Regions from separate parts of the Brevibacillus choshinensis genome, predicted to be linked through region 2. Evidence: riboswitches for the same ligand, from Rfam matches in the RefSeq annotation. Region 2 holds a riboswitch; the other holds the start of a gene.
The links. A riboswitch is a leader RNA that binds a small molecule or an ion and turns the genes downstream of it on or off. The one in region 2 is predicted to bind S-adenosylmethionine.

Region 1 (6,983 bases), 120 kb from region 2:
TGTTTTCCATGACACCGACCAGCGTGATAATGATCAACGGCAGGAACAAATGGATCAAGCCGATCATCATCGCGGTCGGGGTATACAATATTTCCAACGGCTTTTCAATCAGTCCCATGGAAATCAGGGAGCTGTTCAAAAGCCCTTTTTTTCCGAGAATAATCATCCAGCTAAACGAGCGAACAACCGAGCTCGTCAGCAATGGGAAGATAGCCAATGCCAGCAGAATGCCTTTTTTGCGAGCACCCAGCTTGGAGATGTAATAGGCTGCCGGGAAACCCAGCAGTATGCACACAATCGTCGTAACGAGACTTACCTGCAAGGTTGTCAGCAGGATTTTGATAAAATACGGATCGGTCAGAAACTTGAGATAGCCTTCAACGGTAAAGCTCCCTTCTTGAAAGAAGGTGGACGCAATGGTCATCACGATCGGGATGATCATGAACAGCGTCAAAAACAAAACGCCTGGCAGCAACAACAGATAAAGACCCTTTTTTTTCATTCCATTAACTCCTGTTCCCAGTATCGTCAGGCTTTCAGGGCGCGGATAAAACGCTCAAAGAACGCTTCGGCATCCACGGCCAGACAGACGTTCATGTTCGGCTCCTTGTTCAACCGATTCTGGAAATCGCAGACGGTTTGCCCATCACACAGCTCACTTCTCGTTTCAATATCCACATACAGCTTTTTTGTCGTCACCAGATTGCGGTTCAAGGCGACTCCCACCGCGAGAGGATCATGCATCGCGCAGGCTCTGACGCCATTGCGCTCAAAATATCGTTCGAGGTAATCCGACGTGCTCTGTTTTACGTAGCGGGCAATCGGCGTGTCGCCAAGCTCGCGGATATGATCTTCGTTTAGCAAAACCTTTCTCGTCACATCCAGCCCAACGAGCGTCAATTCAGGAAATCCCGCGTGGAAAACGACTTTGGCCGCTTCGGGATCGACGTACATGTTGTATTCAGTGGTCGGCGTGACATTCCCGTGTTCACGGACGACGCCTCCCATGAAAATGACTTCTTTGACATGATGCACAAGCTCTGGACATTTGCGTACGGCCAGCGCCAGATTCGTCAACGGGCCTGTCATGACGAGCGTGACGTGTCCGGAATTCGCAAGTACATTTTCGATGATGAAATCTGATGCAAAGCCTTGGGTCGGTTGTGTCTGGATCGGCACATCGCGCAGCGCCCCGCCCAGGCCATCCTCACCGTGAACACGATGCTCAAAAAACACCTTCCGCAGCAGCGGCTGGGATGCTCCCTGCACGATCGGGATCTCTTTCCCCACCTGCAGCAAATCGAGAATCTTGCACGTATTTTCCGTCGCTTTTCCGAGAGAGACGTTGCCGTTTACGGTCGTGATCCCGATCAGATCAAACTCCCCGCTGCGTACCGCGAGGATGATCCCCAGCGCATCATCGATGCCTGTGTCTACATCCAGTATGATCTTTTGCTTCATCAGTGGGCCTCCCTAGCATTTGGTGAAGGCGACAAGGGCATCGCTCCTTTGGCGTACACCCTTGTCGTCCTATCTATTTTTCCTGCTTATTGGGTAATTTCACGGTTCCAACGGTCAATCCATGCTTTGGAATGCTCGTTCACGAATTTCATGTCCAGCTTGTGCAGCTTGCTGATGGTTTCTTCGCCATACGTTACGCCTTTTGCTTCCTCGTCAGTCAGCTTCACGCCGGTGTTTACAGGGGAATCGACTTTCGCTTTTGCGGATTTCTCCTGAACTTCCTTGCTCAATTGCCAGTTGATGAAGTCTTCTGCGAGCTCTTTGTTCTTGCTGCCTTTTACGATGTTCACGGTGTTCATGACCGCGTAGCCGCCCTCTTCCGGTGTCACGAACTTCGCTTCTGGAACAGCCGCCTGGATGTCTTTGAAGTACATTTCCATGATCGGGCCTGCTGCGATTTCTTCTTGGCTGAACATGTTTACATATTCAGAGGTCTTGTCGTAGTATTTCACGACGCCTTTGTTCGCTTCTTTCATTTTCGCGAATGCTTGGTCTTCATTGAATTCTTTGCTGCCTGCCACTTGGGAAGCCGCATCCAGAATCATAGGGCCAGTCGTCGACGTAATGTTTGGAAGTGTCAGCTTGCCTGCCACTTCAGGGCTCCACAGATCCTTCCAGCTCTTGATTTCCGTTTTGATCACGTTCGGATTATAAGCGATCCCGAATTGTCCGATGGTGTAGGCTGGTCCGTACTCTTCACCCAGCGGCGCTTTTGCGATGTCGTAGATCTCTTTCAGGTTTGGAATGCGGCTGCGATCGATTTTTTCAAAGGCACCGCTCTCGATTCCTTGCTGCGCATAGTAGTCGGAAAGATAAATCAGATCCACATCGGAGCTGCCTTGGCGAATTTTATTCAAACGCTCTGCATTGTTCCCGATTTCCAGAACAATTTTGACGTTATGTTCTTTTTCAAACGGCTCATACACTTCTTTGCGGAAGAAATCCTCGGAAAAACCCCAGGTGGAGATCACCAGCTTTTTCGGCTCGCCGCTCGCTGCTCCGCCAGCTGCATTTTCTTTCGGCTGCTCGCTGCTGCCGCACCCTGCGAGCGCCATTGAAATCATCGAAAAGGAAAGAACTCCTGTTAACCACTTTTTCATCTTGTATTCCTCCGTTTTTGGTTTCTCTTTCAGATAATGGAGCACGTATTCTAATCCAATTGATTGTTTCCCTCGGCATCATTGGTCTATTCGCCATCACACCTTTATCTAGAAGAAAATGGTAAAAAAAGAAAAGAAAAGTACCCTTGATTAGAACATTCATTCTAAACAAGAGCACTTTTCTTCGTAAACAAAGAATAGCGACACCCGTTTTGCCGTTGCCGCCGGTCTTCCCCTCAGATAGATCCAAAGGGAAAATCCGAACGACTCCGTCAGGTATTCGATTGTGATTCAGCCAAAATGACGTTTGTGATCGCCAGCTGTGTGGCAGCGTCATAATCTCTCAGTACAGCTTCCATGTCGAGATTCATGTCTTCCTCCAAACGTTCGCGAAGCTTCTTCTTATATAGAAGCGACATTCGGAAGTCCACCTCGAGCTTCAGAGCAGGAGCCTCGCCTTCCAATGCAGCCGAACGCGGTGAGCGCCGATGCTTGGCATAGAAGGTAATCATATTATTTTCGATAGTTACTCTCAGTAAAGTTGTCCCAAAGCCGAACAACTCCTTAGCTATCTCGTTGTAGATCGCAGATAGCTTTTTTCTGCTTTCGTTTGTGTCCTGTATAGTCATGACATCACCTGCGAGAGTAAGTATCAGGCTTATTGATTTTTTCTCATTATACATATGATAAACGCTTCTATCAAGCAATCATTCGTATTTTGATCAATTTACCAACATTCAGAATATAAAAAAGTTGTCGAATAACATTTGACACGTTTAAAAATGCGAGCTATAATCCAACTATCCAAATAAGAATTACCACTTATTTAACTGCATATCTCAATCTCTTATAAAGAGAGGCGGAGGGACTGGCCCCATGATGCCTCGGCAACCTACCCGAACACGGTATGGTGCCAAATCCAGCGGAAGAAATTCCGGAAGATAAGAGAGGAATGAGTGACTGACCAGCTGCGACAGTTAACGACGACCTCTTCTTCCGGGAAGAGGTTTTTCTTAATTCCAACGGTTTTTATTTTTCAAAACATAAACACTCATTAGACAAAAGGGGAGAAACACATCATGAAAAAGACAGGAATTTTGCTTAGCTCACTATTGCTCGCAGCATCCTTGCTGACTGCTTGCGGAGGTAAACAGGAGGCTGCTCCGGCTGCAGGAGGGACCGCTGCCGAGCAAACGAAAATCAAAGTCGGCGTAACCGCTGGACCTCACGAAGAAATCCTGAACAAAGTAAAAGAAGTGGCGAAAACAAAAGGTTTGGAAGTAGAAGTCGTTGTATTCAATGACTACGTGCAGCCAAACCAAGCTCTCGATAAAGGAAACCTGGATGCAAACAGCTTCCAAACCATTCCGTTTCTGGACAAATTCAACGAAGACCACAAAACCAAGATTGTCGAAATTGGCAAAACAGTAACTTTCCCAATGGGTCTTTACTCCACCAAGCACAAGAAAGTGGAAGAAGTCGCTGAAGGCGGCGTAGTGGGTATCCAAAACGACCCAACAAACCGTGCTCGTGCACTGTTGCTGTACCAAGCAGCCGGTCTGATCAAACTGAAGGATGGCGTAGGCAATAAGGCCACTCCATTGGATATCATCGAAAACCCGAAAAAATTGGAATTTAAAGAACTGGAAGCTGCTTTCCTGGCACGCTCCCTGAACAACGTAGAATTAGCGAGCATCAACACCAACTTTGCGATGGAAGCAGGCTACAATCCGAAAAAGGATTCCATCTTCTCTGAAACATCCGATTCTCCATACGTAAACGTCTTGGCTGCAAACGAAGCAAACAAAGACAACCCTGCACTGAAAAAACTGGTTGAGATTTATCGTTCTGAAGAAGTGAAAAAATTCATCGACGAACACTTTGAAGGAGCTGTGCTCCCATCCTGGTAAGCTACACTAACTATCGAACAACAAGGAGACTGGAGAGATGATACAGCTAACCGACATCCATAAGTCGTATACGGTGGGAAACAAACAGGTTCAAGCCTTGAAGGGCGTATCACTGAACGTGGAAAAAGGACAAATCTTCGGCGTGATCGGATTCAGCGGAGCAGGGAAAAGCACCCTGCTTCGCACGATCAACCTGCTCGAAAAACCGTCCAGCGGCTCCGTCGTAGTCAACGGTCAGGATATGCTTTCGCTGAAAGAAAAGGAATTGCGCCAAGCCCGCAAAAAAATCGGGATTATCTTTCAGCATTTCAACCTTTTGTCCTCCTATAACGTCTTTGACAACGTAGCCGAGATTTTGCGAATGAACCGGGTACCCAAAGATGTAATCAAGCAGAAGGTAGAAGATCTCTTGCGGTTGGTGGGCCTCGAAGATAAAGCAAACTCCTATCCTTCTCAGCTATCGGGCGGACAAAAGCAGCGCGTCGGCATCGCCCGTGCCCTGGCTACAGATCCGGAGATCCTTTTATGCGATGAAGCCACCTCTGCACTCGATCCGCAGACTACCGACTCCATCCTGGAGCTGCTTCTCGACATCAACCGGAAATTCAATTTGACCATCGTGCTGATTACACACGAAATGCAGGTCATTAAAAAAATCTGCGACAACGTAGCCATCATGGAAAACGGTGTGGTCATCGAACAGGGCTCTGTGCTCGATATTTTCAGCAATCCTCAGCAGCAGACTACTCGCAACTTCATCAAAACCATTTTTGATGACGATGTGCCACATGAAATCTTGTCGAAAATCAAGCAGACAGGCCCTGCAGCGAAAATTCTCCGGGTCGCATTCCGTGGAGACGCCGCACTCGATCCTGTTCTCGGCACCTTGTCTGCTCGCTTTCCGGTGAGCACCAATCTATTGTACGGCTCCATCACCTCGATCAAGGGAACGGCGCTCGGGATTTTGCTCCTGCATATTTCCGGCGAGGAAAAGGACGTAAATGAAGGCATCGAGTTCCTTCGCCAATCTGTATACAACGTAGATATCGTGGCACGAGAGGGGGTTACCCGATAATGGATCGCTTGGCAGAAATGATTCCTGTCTTTGGACAGTCGTTGCAAGAAACAGTCATCATGGTCGGCTTCTCCTTGTTCGTCGCCACATTGATCGGCATTCCGCTCGGGATCCTGCTCGTGATTACACAAGGCAATCATCTGTTTCCGAACAAATGGATCTATCACATCCTGAATACCATCATTAACGTCGTGCGCTCCCTTCCGTTCATTATCTTGATGGTGGCGATCATTCCTTTTACGGAGCTGGTCGTTGGGACATCCATCGGAATCGAGGGGGCCATCGTTCCACTGATCGTGTATACGGCACCTTACATCTCCCGTTTGATGGAGACAGCCCTGCTCGACGTTGACCGCGGTGTGATCGAAGCGTATCAAGCGATGGGTGCTTCCCGTACCCAGATCATTTTCCGCATCATGCTTCGTGAAGCCCGTCCCGGTATCGTACTTTGCCTGACGATCGCCACTATCGGTCTGATCGGTGCGACCGCGATGGCAGGGGCTGTAGGTGCAGGCGGCCTCGGCGATCTCGCCCTCCGCTACGGCTACCAGCAATGGGATATCGAAGTGATGGTCATCACGGTTATCATTCTCGTCGTTCTCGTCCAGCTGATCCAATCCCTCGGCAACTGGGCAGCGAGAAAACTGAAAAAGAGCGCGTAAAACACGTGAACCTCTAACTGTCCAACGGTTAGAGGTTCTTGTACTATCGCAAACCGAAGAAGAATACAGCTAATGGAGGTATTTCCTTATGGGCAGCATCCCACAGACATTACTCGAGGATCTGAAACGAATCACAGCAGACGATCGTGCCACGACGAACGAGACCATGCTTCACCAGCACAGCAAAGATGAGTCCCATCACACCCCCGTATTGCCGGATGTGGTCGTTTTCCCCACCTCCAAAGAAGAGGTTTCGGCTATTCTCAGATACGCAGGCGAGCGCTCTATCCCTGTCGTCCCCTTTGGCGCCGGGTCCAGTCTGGAAGGCCATTGCATCCCTCTAAAAGGCGGGATCTCCATCGATTTTCAGCAAATGAACCAGATTATCGAGGTGCGTCCCGAAGATTTTCTGGTCCGGGTTCAGCCCGGTGTCACCCGTACCCAGCTCAATGCAGCACTGAAAAAGCACGGCCTCTTCTTCCCTGTAGATCCAGGTGCAGACGCTACCATCGGAGGCATGACAGCGACCAATGCGAGCGGCACCACCAGTGTGCGCTATGGCATCATGCGCAGCCAAGTCCGTGATCTCGAGGTCGTCATGGCGGATGGATCGATCATTCGCACCGGTGGATTGTCCGCCAAATCATCTTCGGGCTATCATCTGACCGGATTGTTTGTGGGGTCGGAAGGGACACTCGGTGCCTTTACAGAGATT
Region 2 (6,983 bases):
TCTGTTGCTTCCGATCGTGCCAGCTCACCAGCGATTCGCCCTTTGTACATGACCAAAACCCTGTCTGACAAGGCGAGAATTTCCGACAACTCAGACGAGACGAGCAAGATCCCATCCCCGTTATTTCGCTTTTCAATGAGTGCCTGATGAATGTGTTCCATCGCTCCGATATCCACGCCGCGAGTCGGTTCCGCGGCAATCAGCAGGGGTGTTTCCTGCCCCAGCTCTCTTGCGACGATCAGCTTTTGCAAATTTCCGCCTGAAAGGTTGCCTGCCAGCTCTTGCAGCTGCCTGGAGCCTGTCTTGATCGCAAAGCGGTCCACCCAGCCACGAACGACCTGACGGAACGAGTCACGCAGGATGACGCCTCGACGATAAAATTCCGGCTTCCGCTGATAGCCCATCAACGCGTTTTCCTCGACGCTTTCCAGCTTCGCGGTCCCCCATAGATAGCGGTCTTCCGGAATATGCGCCAGCCCTGCCTGACGGATCGCCTCCACCGACTTGTTGGTGACATCGGTACCGTCCAGATGGATTTTGCCTTCCTGAATGGGTCGCAAGCCGCTGATGGCTTGCAGCAGCTCAGACTGGCCGTTTCCAGATACACCTGCGATCCCCACGATTTCCCCATGGTGAATGGAGAAGCTGACATGATCCAGCAGCGTCTGTTTCTCTCGCATCGTCACCCGGTCCACGTGCAGCAGCCTTTTGCCTTCCAATGGGACCCGCTGGCTCAGCTCCTCCAGCTCCCTGCCCACCATCAGCCTCGCCAGATCGTCGACATTGGTCTCGCTTTGGGAAACGGTCCCGGTCACACGTCCTCCGCGCAGCACGGTGATCCGATCCGCTACTTCCATGACCTCCTGCAGCTTGTGCGTAATCAGGATGACGCTTTTCCCGCTCGCTGCAAGATTCCGGATCGTCTGCAGCAAATCTTTGACTTCCAAAGGAGTAAGCACAGCGGTCGGTTCGTCCAGCACGATAATTTCCGCCCCTTGGTAGAGCACCTTCAAAATCTCTACACGCTGCTGCTCGCCGACCGAGCAAGCGGACACCTGTGTCAGGGGATTGATGGGGATTCGGTACTCCTCGCTCAAGGCACGCACCTTTTCTACCGCTTCCTTGCGCCGGAAGAATCCCGCCTGCTTGGGTTCGTACCCAATCACAATGTTTTCCGCTACCGTAAAATCTCCAAAAAGCATGAAGTGTTGATGCACCATGCCAATGCCGTTCCGAATCGCGTCGTTCGGCCCTCGGAATGCGACCGGCTTGCCGTTCAGCAGAATCTCGCCTTCTGTCGGCTGCTCCATCCCGTACAGCATGCGCATCAGTGTCGTTTTTCCCGCTCCGTTCTCCCCGACGATGGCATGGACCTCGCCTGCTTCCAGGGTGAAGGACACTTGATCGTTGGCCGTAAATTCTCCGTACTTCTTGGTCATCTGCTTCATTTCCAAGCGATGCGCCATTCCCGCTCCTCCTTCTTTTCACGTTCCTCCCGAATACACAAGCGACCGACTACACAGCTGTAGTCGGTCACCTAAATGCACGAGTGCTGCCAGCTATTAGAACGAGTCAGGAACTTTACGTGTGCCTGCTACGATCTCGTCATTGATAGCCTTCACTTTATCGATCACTTCTTGGCCGATGAACGGGTTCAGCGGCGTTTTGCTCTCGTGGGTCACATAGGTTACACCCACGCCTTTTTCTTTCAATCCGTAGGTCACTACACCTGGCTTCAGGTTGCCTTCGACAAAGGACTTCACGGTTTCGTACGCTGCCGCATCGGTGCCTTTCAGCTGAGAGAGCACGATGTGAGCGGGATCGATGGATGTACGGTCTACGTCTTGACCAGAAGTGTAGAAGCCTTTTTCCTTCGCTGCCTCAAACACGCCCAGATCGCCAACCGCTGCCGCACCGTTAATGATGTCGGCGCCTTTGGATGCTTGGAGCAAAGCCAGCTCTTTCGCTTTTGCCGGGTCAGAGAAGCTGCCCACGTAGTTCACGAGGAACTCCGCGTTCGGATTTGTCGCCTTCATCCCCTCTTGGAATCCACCTGTCCATTTTTTCAGGAGAGGAATATCCATCGCTACGACCATGCCGACTTTGTTGGTTTTGGTAGCCAGTCCAGCAGCCGCCCCCATCAGATAGGCAGCTTCCTGCTCACGGAAGGTAACGCTGCGGACGTTTGGCAAATCAACTACGGTATCGATAATCGCAAAATTGCGATCCGGATTCTCTGCCGCTACTTTTTTCAGCGCATCTTCTGCTTCAAACGAAGAAGTGATGATCAGATCATAATTTTCTGCCACTGCGACGCGAAGATTTTCCTCGATCGCTCCATGGTCCGTAGACTCGATGCTTTTTACTTCTGCGCCAAACTCCTGGCCGGCTTTCTTGGCACCTTCATCCATTTGTTGAAAGAACGGGTTGACACCGATTTTCTCCGGCAGGATCAGGGCAATGCGTTTTTTCGCCGCTCCCTCTTGTCCTGCTGCTTGTCCTTCTGCTTTTTCAGCAGGAGCGCTGCCTCCTGCCGGAGAGCTGCCTCCTGTCGGAGAGCTGCCTCCCGCCGAGCATCCAGCTGCCAGTACGGCGAATGTGGTCAAAGCCAACAATAGTTTCTTCATGGTGTACCCCTCTCTATCTAGAGCCTCTAAATTCGTTTTTATCTATTCACATATGTAATGTACGGTTTTTATACCAAAAAATCAATATAAATTACGTACATTTCACAAAAAAATACAGTTATCGTTCGTTTTTGCTGTCGCATTTTCTCTTTTTCACTTGCGCTAGACAAATAAAAAACTCTTCCCTGAGGAAGAGTTTACGTCCGGAACGGTCCTCTTCCTCATCTTCCAAGACATTCTCCCTGTCTTGTAGGAATTGGCACCAGTCTGTACATGTACAGTGGTTGCCGGGCTTCATCGGGCCAGTCCCTCCGCCGCTCTAGATAAGGTAGTATTTTGATAGGATTTTAATTAAATCAATTCTAGCAGAACGAAACAAAAATGCAATTATTATTTCTATTCCCTCTAATCCTTTGCATGAAACGTCTGCTGGAGGCGATGGGACAACGCGTTCAGCTCTCCCAGCTCCTCTGTGATTTCCCGCACCTTTTGATGCTGATTTTCCGCAGTAGCGAACAGCTCCTCCAGATTGGCTACCGACTCCTCCGTAACGGCTGTAATGGTAGACATCTCAGCCGCTACTTCCCCTGAGCGCATTTTTACTCTGTCCATGCTGGAGCGAACATGCTCTGCCGCAGCCAAGAAGGTAACCATCCCTGCGCGTACGGCTTCGATCGATGCGACGGTTTTGACTGCCAGCTCTTGCCCTTTGGCGACAGATCCCTCTCCCGTGCTGATTTGTTGGACAGCATTTTCGCTTTCCTGATGGAGGGATTTTAAGATCTCGGTGATTTCCTGCGTCGCAGTGGCACTTTGCTCAGCCAGCTTGCGCACTTCGTCAGCCACGACTGCAAAGCCTCGTCCATGCTCACCAGCCCGCGCCGATTCGATGGCTGCATTCAGCGCCAGCAGATTGGTCTGTGTGGCAATCTGGTTGATCGCCCCGACAATTTCCTCTACGCGATTGGCTTGGCGATTGAGCTGGTGGATTGTCGAAGCTGCAATCGTGACGGCCTGAACGATTTGTTCCATCTGCTGGGATAGCTCGTTCATCATCCCGATGCTCTCCGCCAGACGCAAATTGCTCTGGTCGGATTCGATCTTCATCGCGTTCGCCTGAGTAGTCACCTCGACAATTTCCTGATCGATCGACTGCACTTCCTCCTCGATCTTTACGGTGGAGTTTGCCTGAGACTCCATGCCAGTGGCGACTTCCTTGAAGGCGATCATCATGTCGTCCGTGTTGCGCTTGGTTCCCTCGGCATGTTCATGCACATGTTCAGTTGTACGGTCGAGCTGCTCGGTCATCACTTTGATGTGTCCCAGCATCTCAGCCAGTCGCTGCTCTTTTTCCTCGGCTTCTTTTCTTGCCGTGTTTGCTTTTCTAAGCGAGGCTTGTCCTGCCAGACAGAGGTACGTCACCGCCGCCATCATCATCAGGATGGCTACGATTCTCACCTCGAGATTGACTGCGTTGAAATTCCCGGTAAATATCTGGTAGGTTCCGGTGTAATAGCCCACTAACGTGACAATGATCTCGGTGATTCCCGCAAAAACGACCAGCTTCCAGTCTAAGTAGGCTGCCAAAAATCCCATGATGATAAATGCCAGAAACGCTATTTCCTGGTACGAGCTAAAATGATCGAAAGAGATGGCATAAAACATGAGTCCAATTGCAACCAGATAACGAATAACGGCGCTGTCTTTGCGGATGAAATAATACGGCGATACGATCAAGGTCACCAGCAACCCTAACGAACTGACGAACCAGAAGTTCACATTTTCCTGGAATGCAATCAGCCCGGCCATCCATAAATGATTCCATAGAACAAAAATCATGAAGCCTTCCTTGTTGGTCAAGGTACCCTTCACCAGCTGAATCATCCTGTATCCCTCCTTGCCCTCTATTGGTAATATCGGATTCTTTTCTCATTATAGATGGAGAAATGTTCCTCTATCTGTGAAAAAACTGCGAACGGTAGAAACCACTTCGCCCAAATCGGAATACGCTGATACGACAGATACCTATCTTTTGAATGGAAAGGACGAAAAAAGTGGAATTAAACCGTTTACCCGTCACGATCTTGACGCGTACGATCAAGAATCCTTCCACCACCATCTACTACCCTCAGCTGTCCGGACTATCCAACCACCAGGCTGAGCAGCAAATCAACCGTTCCCTGCTGCAAACCGTCCATGGCCTCATTCACGAGCAGCAGAGAGTCCAGGTCCAGGGAAATACCCAGATGCAAGGCACCTACGAGATCAAAAACAACCAACGCGGCATCGTCAGCGCCACTCTCACCAACTATGCCTATACGCCGCAAATGGCACATGGAATGACGTTTCTCGGATCGGTCTCCGCTGATGTCGACACGGGTAAGGTCTTTTCCCTGAGGGACCTGTTCAAGCCAGGAAGCCACTACGTCAAGGTATTATCCGACCACATCAAGGCACAGATCAAGGAAAGGCAGATCCCCACATTGGGCAACTTCACCCCGATCAAGCCAGACCAAGATTTTTATCTCGCTGACAAAACACTGGTCATCTACTTTCAGCTCTATGAAATCACGCCCTATTACGTCGGTTTTCCCATGTTTCCGATATCCGTCTACGATCTGGAGTCCATTAGCAATGAAGCGGGACCACTGGGCATCCTGGCCGCTAGTTAGGAGCGAATGGGAACGGTAAAGACAGGCTGATGCGCTCGCAAAAAGGCATCAGTCTATTTGCCTTTGCTAACGCTTATGCTGATCCTTCATATACAAATAAGTGTTTACTTATATGTCTGGACCTGATAGTATGTTAATTGTACATATTTACTTAAGCAATCAAGTGTATGGAATATCGGACTCGTTTTCTTGGAGGAAGGATATCATGCAATATTACGGACATAAAATCAGTCAAACCGCCAGAGTCTTCAGTAAAAAACTGAATGGAGTCCTCTCGCCCATGGGACTCTACAGCTCCCAATGGGGCATCCTCATGTGCCTGCACTATCGCGACACCTTGACGCAGGTGCAGATCAGCAACTACCTCCACGTAGAGGCTCCCACCATCACTCGGACGTTGACCCGTTTGGAGGAAATGGGCTGGGTCATACGCGCAGAAGGGGAAGATAAACGAGAGCGCTACGTTTCCCTTTCGCCCCAAGCGGCGGAAAAGTTCCCGGAATGGCTGGAGGCCGCTGTCCAATTGGAAACGGCTGCTCTGCGCGACATCTCTGAAGAGGATCTCTCTACCTTTAACCGCATACTGAAAAAGATGAACGATAATCTGAATAGCCTGCAGGCGTAATCACGCCATAGAAAAAGGCTTCCCCCTGAAAGACTGATAGAAGTGCTTTCAGGACGGGAAGCCTTTTTGATTGTCAGCGTGTTACTGATTCCGTTTTGTGATATTGCGAGCCATCCAGACCCCCGCTGCTCCCGCTTGCGCCAGACCGCGAGTAATACCCGCCCCGTCCCCGCCGCAGAACAGGCCTTTGATTTCCGTCTCGAATTCTTCGGTCAGCTTTGGACGCGCGGAGTAGAATTTGGCCTCGACGCCGTAGAACAGCGTGTGCTCCGATGCAATACCCGGTGTCACCTTATCCAGCGCTTCTACCATTTCCACCAAGCTTTTCATCGTATTGTACGGCAGCACCAGTCCAAGGTCACCCGGCACAGCTTCCTTCAGCGTCGGTTCCAGGAAGCCTTCGCGAATGCGGGATTCGGTGGAGCGGCGGCCACGCATGATATCGCCGAACTTTTGCACAATCACGCCGCCATTGGACAGGTCATTTGCCCGCTTGCAGATTTCCCGTGCGTATTCGTTTGGCTTGTCAAATGGTTCCGTAAAGGTATGAGAAACGAGAAGCGCAAAGTTGGTGTTGGCCGAGCCGAGAGCCGGGTCTTTGTACGAGTGACCGTTTGCCGCCATGACCCCGCTGTGGTTTTCCACGACGACGTGTCCCGAAGGATTGCTGCAGAACGTACGCACCCGCGTTCCTACGGATGTGTTGAAAATGAACTTTCCTTCGTACAGATGCTCATTGATTTCACGCATCACGACGTCTGAGGTCTCTACGCGCACGCCTACGTCCACCTGATTGTTGTACATTTTCAAACGACGCTTTTTCAGGATGTTCGTCAGCCAAGCCGAGCCATCCCTTCCCGGCCCGATGACGACAAAATCACTTTCGTACTCTTCCCCGTTTTTCAGCGTCACACCTTTGACCTCGTGACCGCCTTCTCCTTTGACGGTAATGATGTCTTCTACCTCTGTCTTGAACATCATATCGATACGGCCTTTGAGGTGCTCAAAGATCGACTGCAGAATTTGCAGGTTTTGCTCCGTTCCCAAGTGACGCACCTG

Region 1: another riboswitch for S-adenosylmethionine. It lies ahead of JNE38_RS29840 (MetQ/NlpA family ABC transporter substrate-binding protein); the one in region 2 lies ahead of JNE38_RS29330 (BMP family lipoprotein).

The regions. Positions count from the first base shown of each region.
Region 1 is NZ_CP069127.1:6,017,413-6,024,395, forward strand. Features, by position in the region: gene JNE38_RS29820 (ABC transporter permease) at 1-502, opposite strand, end outside; gene JNE38_RS29825 (nucleoside hydrolase) at 529-1,461, opposite strand; gene JNE38_RS29830 (ABC transporter substrate-binding protein) at 1,548-2,621, opposite strand; gene JNE38_RS29835 (DUF2294 domain-containing protein) at 2,894-3,250, opposite strand; SAM riboswitch class I at 3,466-3,569, shown strand; gene JNE38_RS29840 (MetQ/NlpA family ABC transporter substrate-binding protein) at 3,701-4,531, shown strand; gene JNE38_RS29845 (methionine ABC transporter ATP-binding protein) at 4,569-5,606, shown strand; gene JNE38_RS29850 (methionine ABC transporter permease) at 5,606-6,268, shown strand; gene JNE38_RS29855 (FAD-binding oxidoreductase) at 6,357-6,983, shown strand, end outside.
Region 2 is NZ_CP069127.1:5,894,519-5,901,501, forward strand. Features, by position in the region: gene JNE38_RS29325 (ABC transporter ATP-binding protein) at 1-1,466, opposite strand, end outside; gene JNE38_RS29330 (BMP family lipoprotein) at 1,563-2,627, opposite strand; SAM riboswitch class I at 2,846-2,957, opposite strand; gene JNE38_RS29335 (methyl-accepting chemotaxis protein) at 3,033-4,511, opposite strand; gene JNE38_RS29340 (DUF3298 and DUF4163 domain-containing protein) at 4,682-5,299, shown strand; gene JNE38_RS29345 (MarR family winged helix-turn-helix transcriptional regulator) at 5,505-5,924, shown strand; gene JNE38_RS29350 (NAD(P)/FAD-dependent oxidoreductase) at 6,006-6,983, opposite strand, start outside.